3 regions of the Paenarthrobacter nicotinovorans genome follow, and region 3 is predicted to be linked to each of the others. Evidence: riboswitches for the same ligand, from Rfam matches in the RefSeq annotation. Region 3 holds a riboswitch; each other region holds the start of a gene.
The links. Region 3 has a riboswitch for S-adenosylmethionine ahead of JMY29_RS12650 (aminotransferase class V-fold PLP-dependent enzyme). Riboswitches for the same ligand answer to the same signal wherever they lie in the genome.

Region 1 (3,923 bases), 1.1 Mb from region 3:
TGAGTAGGCGAGGAACGGTGCATTGGATCCCCGAAAATAAGCGAAACGCTCAAGGTCCGAGGCCCGCCGCGACAAGCTGTAGACGAAGAATGGTGCGCCCGCGAGCAGCGCTGTTGCTGCCGCGGACGCCCACGCTTTGGAGGTCCCTGCCGGTTGTGCTTTCGAGAACGCCATGAAGCCCACCGGGACTGCGACGGTTCCTGCAGCGGCCGCGTGGTGGCCGAACACCCATCCGCGCTCGCTGGCAAGCAGCAAACGCAGGCGCTCCGCGGGGTCGTGCATGAGGTACACGCGGGATCCCGGTGAAATCCCGGCCAACCACACCACCGATCCCGCAACGATGACAGCCCCCGCCCGGCGGTATGGATGCCTCATGCCAGCAAGGTTAGACCTGTTTGAGGGCCTTCTCCAGATCCAGGATGAGATCGTCCACGTCCTCCAGCCCCACCGACAAGCGCACCACGCCATCGGACAGCCCGATCGCCGCCCGGCCCTCCGGACCCATGGCCCGGTGGGTGGTGGTGGCAGGGTGGGTGATCAGCGACTTGGAGTCACCAAGGTTGTTGGAGATGTCGATGACACGCAATCCATCAAGCAGCGCGAACGCGGCTTCTTTCGCGGAGCGGCCAGTGGACGGCGAGAGCTCGAACGTGAGCACTGTGCCGCCGGCTTTCATCTGCTTCGCGGCGAGCTCGTACTGCGGGTGCGACTTCAGCAAGGGGTACTTGACCCAGCTGATGGCGGGTTGCTGCTCCAACCATTCCGCGATCTTCAGGGCCGATGCCGAGCTGTGGTTGACTCGGAGCCCGATGGTTTCCAGGCCCTTGGTCAACACCCAGGCGTTGAAAGCCGAAAGCGATGGCCCCGTGTGGCGCATGAGCTGCTTCACCGGTCCATCGATGAACTCCTTGGTGCCCAGGATCGCGCCACCGAGGACGCGTCCCTGGCCGTCGATGTGCTTGGTGCCTGAGTACACAATCACGTCGGCGCCCAGCTCGCCACAGCGCTGCAGCAGGGGAGTGGCAAAGACGTTGTCGACGACGACAGTCGCCCCAGCGGCATGCGCCAGTTCGCTGACAGCCTGGATGTCCACGATTTCCTGCATCGGGTTGGACGGCGATTCGAAGAAGACGGCGGTGGTCGGCTCGGAGAGAGCCTCACGCCACTGGTCAAGGTCCGGTCCGTCCACAAACACGGTCTCCACGCCCCAGCGCGGAAGGATCTCGTTGAGGATCACGAAGCAGGAGCCGAAGAGGGAACGGGCAGCAACCACGCGGTCACCGGCAGCCAGCAGGGCACCCAGTGCGGTGAACACGGCGGACATGCCGGACGCCGTCGCGAAGCAAGCCTCGGTACCTTCGAGGAGGCGCAGCCGCTCCTGGAAGGTGGCCACGGACGGGTTGCCGTAGCGGGAGTAGACGAAGCGTTCGTCCTCGCCGGTGAAGGCGCGTTCTGCCGCGGCGGCGGATTCGTAAACGAAGCCGGAGTTCAGGAAGACGGGTTCGGCCGTTTCCTGGAAGTTGGTACGGTCAAGTCCACCGCGAACGGCCTGGGTGTCGGGGCTCCAGCCGGCGGCGTCAGGATTGAAAGTCACTTACTCGGTCCCCAGATTCGTTGGCAGGCCACGGTTCTTCCAACCATTGACGGTGCGTTCGCCGTAACGGTCGGGTTCGCCCTCAAAGCCTTCAAGGACGTTGTAGGCGGTGAAGCCTGCCTGCGTGGCGGCGATGGCGGCGGCGATGGAGCGCTGGCCGGAGCGGCAGATGAAGACGAGCTCCACGCCGTCGTCCTCGGGCGCTTGTTGTTGCAGGTCCTCGATGAAGCGGGAGTTCGGGATGCCGCCGGCGAGGTTCCACTGGATGAACAGGGGATCGTTCTCGGTGGCTTTCGTGTCGGGGATTCCGATGTGGGCCCATTCGCCCTCGGTGCGGACGTCCACCAGGATGGCGCCCTGTTCAAGCTTGGCCCACGCGTCCTGCGGGGTCAGGTCACCTGCGTAGCTCATGCGTGGCCCTCGAATGCTTCTTCGTCGTCGGTATCCAGTTCATCAACGGCGTTGGCGACTGCGGCATCGGCGCTGGCAATAGCGGCGGGCAGGACGACGGCCTGCGCGACGATCACGTCGGTTCCGTTGAACGTGGCGGCGGGGCTGCCGTGCAGTACGTACCCATCCGCCAGGGCGTTGGTGATCCGCTCACAAAAGTCGCGGGTATCCGGGCCTGTTATCAGGCGGTAAGAGAGTTTTTCTTCAGTGGGTTCAGGCATTGCTGGTGCTCCTCAGTCACGCTTGCAGTTCGAGTTGTCGATACGCCGAGTAGTCACCTGAGGCACCCCGCCGGAGAGAGGGTTGCCGACCAGCAAGTCAGGGCTTTGCGCTGGTTCTCATTACTCAAGAAAAACGTAGCATTCACGACGACGGCCCGCACGGCGGCCGTCGTCATGTTGCGTAACCGGGCGGTACTGGAGTACGGGTCCAATTAAGACGTCCCGGGAGCATAATTGACGCAGTACGACCCCCTGTAACTTCGTATGAAATCAGGTCGCGGTGAACGGACAGAGCAGTTCTACACTCAAGCCCATGCTGCATTTTGGTTGGTTTGTGGGGCACGGTTTCGGGGTGCAGGGCTGGGGCACTCCGGGCTACAGCCTGGGTTACGACTGGAAGAAGCCCGCCCTGTACCAGGAGGCCGTGCGCGCGTTCGAGCTGTCCGGGCTGGACCTGTTCATCATCGAGGATTCCCTGACCGTCCCGGACACCTATGGCGGTACTGCCGAGGTTTCGCTGGCCCATGCTTCCTTTGCGCCGAAACACGATCCTTTGGCGTTGGTCCCGTACTTGCTTTCCGCCACGGAGCACCTGGGGATCGTTCCCACGGTCAGCGCTTCCTTCTACCCGCCCTTCACCGCGGCCCGGCTCCTCGCTACCCTGCAGCACTTCTCCGAGGGGCAGCTCGGATGGAATGTGGTCACCTCGGGCAGCGATCTCGCCGCGCAGAACTACGGCTTGGACCAGCAGATCGAACACGACCTCCGGTACGAAAAAGCGGAGGAATTCGTCGACGTCGTCAGGCGGCTTTGGCGAAGCTGGGAGGCCGACGCTGTACTTGAGGACGTTTCAGCTGGGGTGTTTGCGGACCATACCAAAGTGCATCCGATCAACCACGACGGGGACTTCTTCAAGGTCCGTGGGCCGCTGAACACGGCACCGTTGCCCGAGGAACCCGTGCTTGTCCAAGCGGGCGCCTCTCCGCGGGGCAAAGCGTTTGCCGGCGGTCACGCGGATGTGGCAATTGCGCTCGCCCGCGGCGTTGACGGCATGAAGGCCTACCGGGATTCGATCCGGGCCGAGGCGGCGAAAGCCGGCCGGAATCCCGACGACGTGAAGGTGCTTTTCGTACTGAAGCCCACCGTGGTGGGTTCCACAGCCGAGGCCGAGGAGCTACGGGCGCAGCGCCGGGAATTGACGCAGCGTGACATCGACAGCCAGCTCAACTCCATCTCCTACCTATCCGTGATCGACTTCAAAAAGTTCGACCTCGATGCCCCGCTTCCGGAGTTGAGCACCAACAGCAACCAGGGCACCTTGGAGCACTTCGCCAAGGCTGCCCCTCCCGGGTCCACTCTGCGTGAAATCCTGCAGGCACGCAGCGGTGGTGCCGGGGATTCGATCATCGGCACGGTGGGAGAAATTGCGGATTATCTGGAGGAGACCGGCGCGGCGGTAGGGGGCGACGGCTTCCTGTTCTCCGGCTTCGTTGATCCGGTGACCGTGCACGGTGTGCTGGACAAGCTGACCCCGGAACTCCGCCGCCGCGGCCTGTTGAGGAAGAGTTACGGCAACGGCGGATTCCGCCAAAACCTGCTGGATTTCTAATGGGCATTTTCACCATCGGGACGGGCCCCATCTCCGCGTTGGCTGTGGC
Region 2 (3,923 bases), 1.2 Mb from region 3:
AGTTGGCTGATGTTCTGGGCCAGGCCGGCTTTCCCGGCAAGGGGCTGGGTTTCATCTACCACCTCATGCACGCCGAAATCAGCGGCATTCTGGTGAGCGGCGCTCCGGTTCGTTCGGCTGGAGGAGCCCTGAAGCAGACCTACGCTTTGTTCTCCGAACGCGTCACCGCTCCTTTTTCCGGGCCGCTCAGCGGAGCGGACCGGGAACACGCCCTGGGGCAGATGGCCCTGCGGTATTTCAGCAGTCGCGGACCGGCTACCGTGAAGGACTGTTCGGCGTGGTCCGGGCTGACCATGAAAGACGTCACGTTGGGACTCAACGTCGCCGCGGAATTATCACCGGGAACGTTGGCCCGGGTCTCCTTCGATGACCTGGACTTTTACGGCGCCTCGGCTGACGTAGAAGCCCTGGAGGCTCCTGCCGGTCCAGCGGCCGGTTCCGTGCTCCCCCGCGTCGACCTCATCCAATGCTTCGACGAATACGTGATGGGGTACTCGCAATCCCGCCACTACCTGGGCGGCACCGCACCGTACTTGCCTGAGGACAACGGCCCCATGCATGTAGTCCTCGTGGACGGCAGGCTGGCCGGATGGTGGCGGCACAGCTTCGCAGGGGGCATGTGCGGGCTCGAAGTCCGGATGGACAAGCCGACAACCAAGGAAGAGCAGATGGCCCTGGAAGCCGAAGCGGAACGCTACGGGATTTTCCTGGGCATGGAGGCCAAGCTGCTGTGATGGGCACAGGGCTAAGCTGGGGTTAAGACCTAGGAGGCCTGCACTGTGAACAATCTGATCTTCTGGATCATCGTCTGCTCGTGGCTGATTCCCATGGGAATCCGCATGTACAACCGGTCCAAGGCCCGCCGCCTGCAGAACGGGAATTTTCGTGGTCAGGATTATCCGCAACAGGGTTTCCCACCACAAAATTACCCGCCGCAGGACTACCCGCAACAGAATTACCCGGGCTACCCGCCAGGGCCGGCAGTCATCCGCCCTGCAGACGAGGCTCCGCAGGTCGCGCCGCCGTCGAACGCCTCCTACCCAAGCGGTTCCTACCCAAGCGATTCCTACCGGGCCGGACAGCCCGCTCCCGCGCCGTTTCCCACTGCCGGTTCCGAGCCCCAGGGCTACCGCGCCCGCAAGCTGGCTGAACTGGATGCGAAGTTCACCAATGGCCAGATCGCCATGGAGGACTACATGAAACAACGCGGGGAGATCATGAACGGCTAGGCACGTCCACAAACAGGCAACTCTACGAACAGGCTCCTCACGGTCAGGCGAAGAACGCCCCGCGAAGCTGCTCCGACAATTGGCCGATTTCCGTGAGGAAGCCATCGTGGCCGATCGGCGCCTGGATGGTGTGGACCGGAACATTCCCCGGCAGTGCTGCCGCCAGTTCCTTGGACTGGGCCGGGAAGTACAGCCTGTCCGTGTCCACAGCAGCAACAAAGAACTCGGCGGTGGCACGCGAAAGTGCTTCCTGCAGTGTGCCCCGTCCCCGCCTGATGTCGTGGGACATCAACGCTTCGGTGATGGCGATATAGCTGTTGGCATCGAACCGCCGCACAAGCTTTGTCCCCTGGTGGTCCAGGTAGCTTTCCACCTGGTAGCGACCACGCTCCCCCAGGACTGCTGCGGAGAGCGGCGTTTCCTGATGTTGGGCTTCCCTGCCGAAGCGGAGATCCAGTTCCAGGGCGGAACGGTACGTGATGTGCGCAATCCGGCGGGCCAGGGCAAGTCCGTGTTCCGGAGCCGGACCGCCGTAGTAGTCCCCATTGTTGAAGTGCGGGTCCTGCCGGATGGCCAGGGTTTGGGCCTGCGCAAAGGCAATCTGCTCGGCGGTGCTGTAGGCTCCCACCGAAATGACGGCGCAGCGGTTGACCCTCTCCGGGAACGTGACAGCCCATTCGAGGGCCCTGGCCCCACCCATCGAGCCGCCCAGGACCGCGTGCCAGGATTCAATCCCCAAGAGGTCCGCCAAACGGGCCTCAGCAACCGTGCTGTCGCGAAGAGTGACCAGGGGGAACCGGGAACCCCACGGCTTGCCGTCCGGCGCATCGGAGGACGGGCCGGTGCTGCCATAGCAGCCGCCCACGATATTGATGGAGACAACGAAGAACCTGTTGGTGTCGATGGTGGCGCCCGGACCCACCAACTGCTCCCACCACCCTTCCTCGTCCGTGGCTCCGCGGGCAACGTGGGTGCTGCCCGTCAGCGCATGCTGGATGAGCACGGCATTGGACGCGTCGGCGTTGAGTCGTCCCCAGGTTTCGTACGCCAACACGACGTTGGGGAGGTGACCGCCGGCTTCGAGCGCCAGCGGCCCTATGCCCGCGTACTTGACGGTTCCGTCTTCTTCTCCGGATTTGGGAAGTGCTGTAGCAGTGATGGTCATTCCTTTGACACCTAACTTCGCGCTTGCCCGTCGCCTTGCGTGCGAACAGGCCAGGTCTTCACCCGGGGCACCCCACCGCGGAAGGAGGGTTGCCGGCCAGCAAGCCGGGGCTATCTGCTGGCACTCATGACCTAATACGTAGAGTCTAGGAAAGACACCACCGTTATGGCGAAGAATGTGACACCAGTGTGACGTTCAAGGGCAGCTTCATTCACGAAAGAGCACTCCGGGGTGCCGTCCGGCGAATAATCGTCGATGTGGACGGCACCCCGGGTCCGTCAGCCGGGTGCGTCAGCTGCAGGCGTGGACTGCCCGTTCAGGCGCCCTTGGCCGCGCGGAAGCCGGCTTCGAGGTCGGCAATGATGTCATCGATGTGCTCAATGCCCACGGACAAGCGGACTAGGCCCGGGTTGACGCCGGCGGCTACCTGCTGCTCGACCGTCAGCTGGCTGTGCGTGGTCGACGCCGGGTGGATGACCAGGGAGCGGACGTCACCGATGTTGGCGACGTGGGAGTGCAGCTCCAAACCGTCCACGAAGCGCTTGCCGGCCTCTACGCCACCCTTGATGTTGAAGGCCACGATGGCTCCCGTGCCCTGGGGTCCGTACTTGCGGCCCCGCTCGTACCAGGGGCTGGACGGCAGGCCCGCATAGGCGACCGATTCGACGTCGTCATGCGCTTCCAGCCACTCGGCCACCTTGGTGGCGTTGGCGACGTGGCGCTCCACCCGCAGGCTCAAGGTTTCCAGGCCCTGGGCAATGAGGAACGCGTTGAACGGCGACACGGCCGAGCCGAGGTCGCGAAGGAGCTGGACACGGGCCTTCAGGATGTAGGAAAGGTTGGCTCCGAGCGCTCCGTCCTTGCCCAGGTCGCGGGCGTAAACCAAGCCGTTGTAACTGGGGTCCGGGGTGTTGAAGCCGGGGAACCGCTCCGGGTCCTTGCCGAAGTCGAAGTTGCCCGAGTCCACGATCACGCCTGCGATCGCCGAACCGTGTCCGCCGAGGTACTTGGTTGCGGAGTGGACCACAATGTCCGCGCCCCACTCGATGGGCCGGATGAGGAACGGCGTGGAGAGGGTGTTGTCGACGATGAGAGGCACGCCTGCCTCGTGCGCGACACCGGCGACGCCTTCGATATCCAGCACGTCCTGGCGTGGGTTCGAGACGACTTCACCAAAGAACAGCTTGGTGTTCGACTGGACGGCCGCACGCCACTGCTCGAGGTTGTCCGGGTCCTCGACGAAAGTCACGGAGATGCCGAACTTCTTCAGCGTGTGGGCCAGCAGGTTGTACGTGCCGCCGTAGAGGCTGGGGCTCGCGACGACGTGGTCGCCGGCCTCGGCGATGTTCAGGATGGCAAAGGTCTCGGCTGCCTGGCCCGAACTGAGCAGCAGTGCACCCAGACCGCCTTCGAGGCTCGCGACGCGCTGTTCCACGGCGTCCTGCGTGGGGTTGCCTATCCGGGTGTAGATCGGAGCCAGTTCGGCCAGGGCAAAGCGGTTGGCCGCGCTTTCAGCACTCGGGAAAACG
Region 3 (3,923 bases):
GTGGACCGCGGGCGGTACCGGGCAATCGTTGACGAAGACTCCCCCAACGAACGCATCATCATCGCCGCACGCGCCCGCGAACTCCGGCGCAACCCTGTTGTGCCCGGTGACTTCGTGGCCCTTGTAGGCGACGTTTCCGGGTCTCCGGACACGCTGGCCCGGCTGGTCCGGGTGGAAGAACGCCGGACCCTCCTTCGCCGCAGCGCCGATGACACGGATCCGATCGAGCGGGTAGTCGTGGCCAACGCCGACCAGCTGGTGGTGGTTGTTGCAGCCGCGAATCCCGAACCGCGGACCGGGTTCATCGACCGCGCCCTTGTGGCGGCGTACGACGCCGGTATTGAGCCGTTGCTGCTGATCACCAAGGCCGACGTGAAGGATCCCACTGAACTGCTGGCCAACTACGTCAGCCTGGATTTCCCGGTGATTATCAGCCGGACAGCCGATTCTGAAGCGGGCGGCATTGATGCCCGATCCGATGATGGGCTGTCGGCCCGTTTGGACAGGGATGCTGTTTCCCGGCTCCGCGCACACCTCGGTGGCAAAGTGACCGTCATGCTGGGCCACTCCGGTGTGGGCAAGTCCACCATGGTCAACGCGTTGACGGGCGCCGAGCGGGCCACCGGCGGCGTGAATGCCGTCACCGGACGTGGCCGGCACACTTCGTCCTCGGCATTGGCGCTGAAGCTCGCGGATGCCCCCTCGGGCAGCTGGATCATTGACACCCCCGGTATCCGATCCTTCGGCTTGGCCCACGTGGATCCGGACCGGATCCTGCATTCCTTCCCGGACCTCGAACCCGGCACCGAAGCATGCGAGCGGGGATGCAAGCACGACGCTACGGCAGTGAACTGCGGGCTGGACGCCTGGGTCAATGAAGGACATGCGGGCCCTTCAGGGGTGGCGCGCCTGGCTTCACTGCGTCGCCTGCTGGGCGCGGACCCGCGCCTGGAGGCCAAAGAAGCGAAAGAGCTCGGCACGGTTACTTGATGACACTGGAAAACTGAAGGTGCAGCGTTAACGTCCCCACCGCTGCCAGTATTTCAGGATAGTTTGGTGCCATGACCCAACCCGCTTCCACCTACAACGACGACCTGCGCCTGGCCCATGTCCTCGCCGATTCCGTCGACGCCCAAACCATGGATCGCTTCAAGGCCCTGGACCTGCAGATCGAAACCAAGCCGGACCTTACCCCTGTCACCGATGCCGACAAGGCTGCGGAGGAGGCTATCCGCGGTCAGTTGTCGCGCTCGCGTCCACGTGATGCAGTCCTGGGGGAAGAGTTCGGCAGCAGTGGCCACGGATCGCGGCGCTGGATCATCGATCCCATCGACGGAACAAAGAACTTTGTCCGCGGCGTTCCAGTATGGGCAACGCTGATCGCGCTCGTTGATGAAGGCGAGCCCGTCGTTGGTGTGGTCAGCGCTCCGGCGTTGGGCAAACGCTGGTGGGCAGCCAAGGACATGGGCGCCTACATGGGTCGGTCCCTCGCTTCAGCAACCCGCCTCAAGGTGTCCAACGTTTCACGCCTGGCCGACGCTTCCATGTCCTACTCCAGCCTGTCCGGCTGGAAGGAGCGGGGCAATCTGGACGAATTCATGGACCTCACGGAGGACGTCTGGCGCACACGTGCCTACGGTGACTTCTGGTCCTACTGCCTCGTGGCCGAGGGCGCGGTGGACATCGCCTGCGAACCGGAGCTGAACCTCTACGACATGGCGGCGCTCGTCCCCATCGTGACGGAGGCAGGCGGGCGCTTCACTTCCCTGGAAGGCGAAGACGGACCGTTCGGCGGCAACGCCCTGGCCACCAACTCCATCCTGCATTCGGAAGTCCTGAAGCGGCTGAACCCCGGACTGGACGACCTCCTGCAGTCCCAAGCCTGAGGCCGGCACTACTCCGGATTGCCGAATTTTCGACGGCGGACGCCCGCTTTTGTGCGCGTCCGCCGTTTTTTGTTCGCGGAAACTGGGATTTGGCATCCGCGTAACAAAGCGCTTAACAAAACCCCACGGCTTTGGATCGTCCCCCGGACGTGCCTTAGCCTTTTTTACAGGTCACGAGTGCCAGCGCTAAACCCCGGTTTGCTGGCCGGCAACCCTCCATTCGCGGTGGGGTGCCCCGGGTGACGACCCGGCCGGTCCGGAACGGATGCGGCAAGCGCGGATCCCCCTGTGGGGGTCCCTCTTGAGTGAGGTCCCATGAGCACAGTCACGTTCAACGCAAACACCATCCCTTCCTTTGTTGACGAAGCCGCCCTCGAATCGGCAGCTGCGCGTCCCCTCGCCGCCGTCACGGGCGCGGAGCTTCAGGCGCCTCTGATCCAAGGTGGCCACGTCCGCTATGCCAACCTCGACTACGGCGCGTCAGCCCCTGCGCTGACGATTGTTTCCGCCTACCTCAACGAGGTCCTCCCGTACTACGCCAGCGTTCACCGCGGAGCAGGCTTCGCCTCGCAGATCAGCACCTCCGTCTACGAGAATTCCCGGAACATCGTCCGTGACTTCGTTGGCGGACGTGCAGACGATTCGGTGATCTTTACCCGGAACACCACGGACTCCTTGAACCTGCTGGCCGGCTGCCTCCCGCAGGTTGACGGCGGGTTTGCCGGCGAGGTCCTGTACTTGGACATTGAGCACCACGCAAACCTGCTGCCGTGGCAGGGCGTGCCGCACCGCAGCGTGGTTGCGGCGCCGACCCTGGCCGGAACGCTGGACAAGATCGAAGCCGAACTGGCCCTGGGCGGCGTCAGCCTGCTCGCCGTCACGGGCGCCTCGAACGTCACCGGAGAGATCCTGCCGATCGCCCGGCTTGCCGCGCTGGCCCACGAGTACGGCGCAAGGATCGTGGTGGATGCAGCCCAGCTCGCTCCGCACCGCCGCGTCAACATCGCAGAGGCTGACGTCGACTACATCGTCTTCTCAGGACACAAGCTCTATGCGCCGTTCGGCGCAGGAGTGGTAGTGGGCCGCCCGGACTGGCTCGACGCCGGGATCCCGCACCTGGCAGGCGGCGGCGCTGTCCGCGAAGCGCGCTTGGACTCGGTCAGCTGGGCCACGGGTCCGGCGCGGCACGAGGGCGGTTCCCCCAACGTCCTGGGCGCCGCGACGCTCGCCCGCGCCACGCAGGTACTCGCCGGCCTCGACCAGGACGCCTGGCACGCACACGAAGCGGGCATCCGCAGCTACCTGGTTGAGGGCCTGGAAGCCATCGACGGCGTAACAGTCCACCGGATCTTCAGCGATTCCGAGGACACCATCGGCGTGGTCAACTTCTCCGTAGAAGGATTCGACGCCGGACTGGTCGCCGCTTATCTGGCGGCCGAACACGGAGTGGGCCTCCGCGACGGACGTTTCTGCGCGCACCCGTTGCTCAAGCGGCTGGGACTGCCATCGGGTTCCCTGCGCGCAAGCTTCGGCGTCGGCTCCCGGTTGGAGGACGCCACCAGGCTGCTGGCAGGCATCGAGGAACTCAAGCGCAACGGCCTGGGCTGGGACTATGTGGTGGACGAGGGCCGCTGGGTACCGGCCAACGACCACCGCAGCTACCCCGAGTGGGCGCCCAACACCCCGGGCACAGCCGGTGCCGCTCCCTGCACGGTCGACTAGAGGGTAAATTCGTAGGGTACCTCTAACGGCCCTGTGAAGGAGTTTGCGTGTCCCTGCGCTCAGCGAACGGCGCTCCAGTCACTCCCGGTCCCGCCGGTCCCCGCGGACCCAAACTCCATGCCTCCCGGCGCCATGAACTTGGCCAAAGCTTCCAGGATGGCGGAGAGCACTACGATCGCGTGCGGCCGGGCTATCCTGTGGACTCCGTTGACTGGCTCCTACCTGAAGGGGCATCGACTGCTGCGGACCTCGGCGCAGGAACGGGCAAGTTCACCTCTCTCCTGGCCGGACGCGGACTTGAGGTGGCCGCCGTCG

Region 1: another riboswitch for S-adenosylmethionine. It lies ahead of JMY29_RS17640 (DUF1737 domain-containing protein); the one in region 3 lies ahead of JMY29_RS12650 (aminotransferase class V-fold PLP-dependent enzyme).
Region 2: another riboswitch for S-adenosylmethionine. It lies ahead of metX (homoserine O-acetyltransferase MetX); the one in region 3 lies ahead of JMY29_RS12650 (aminotransferase class V-fold PLP-dependent enzyme).

The regions. Positions count from the first base shown of each region.
Region 1 covers NZ_CP089293.1:3,797,954-3,801,876, reverse strand. Annotated here, with positions in the region: gene JMY29_RS17655 (hypothetical protein) at 1-375, opposite strand, end outside; gene JMY29_RS17650 (O-succinylhomoserine sulfhydrylase) at 386-1,594, opposite strand; gene JMY29_RS17645 (rhodanese-like domain-containing protein) at 1,595-2,005, opposite strand; gene JMY29_RS17640 (DUF1737 domain-containing protein) at 2,002-2,265, opposite strand; SAM riboswitch class IV at 2,279-2,390, opposite strand; gene JMY29_RS17635 (NtaA/DmoA family FMN-dependent monooxygenase) at 2,546-3,874, shown strand; gene JMY29_RS17630 (aromatic amino acid ammonia-lyase) at 3,874-3,923, shown strand, end outside.
Region 2 covers NZ_CP089293.1:1,486,678-1,490,600, reverse strand. Annotated here, with positions in the region: gene JMY29_RS06925 (winged helix DNA-binding domain-containing protein) at 1-734, shown strand, start outside; gene JMY29_RS06920 (hypothetical protein) at 780-1,229, shown strand; gene metX (homoserine O-acetyltransferase MetX) at 1,273-2,394, opposite strand; SAM riboswitch class IV at 2,409-2,526, opposite strand; gene JMY29_RS06910 (bifunctional o-acetylhomoserine/o-acetylserine sulfhydrylase) at 2,711-3,923, opposite strand, start outside.
Region 3 covers NZ_CP089293.1:2,710,967-2,714,889, forward strand. Annotated here, with positions in the region: gene rsgA (ribosome small subunit-dependent GTPase A) at 1-990, shown strand, start outside; gene hisN (histidinol-phosphatase) at 1,062-1,886, shown strand; SAM riboswitch class IV at 2,056-2,169, shown strand; gene JMY29_RS12650 (aminotransferase class V-fold PLP-dependent enzyme) at 2,202-3,608, shown strand; gene JMY29_RS12655 (class I SAM-dependent methyltransferase) at 3,656-3,923, shown strand, end outside.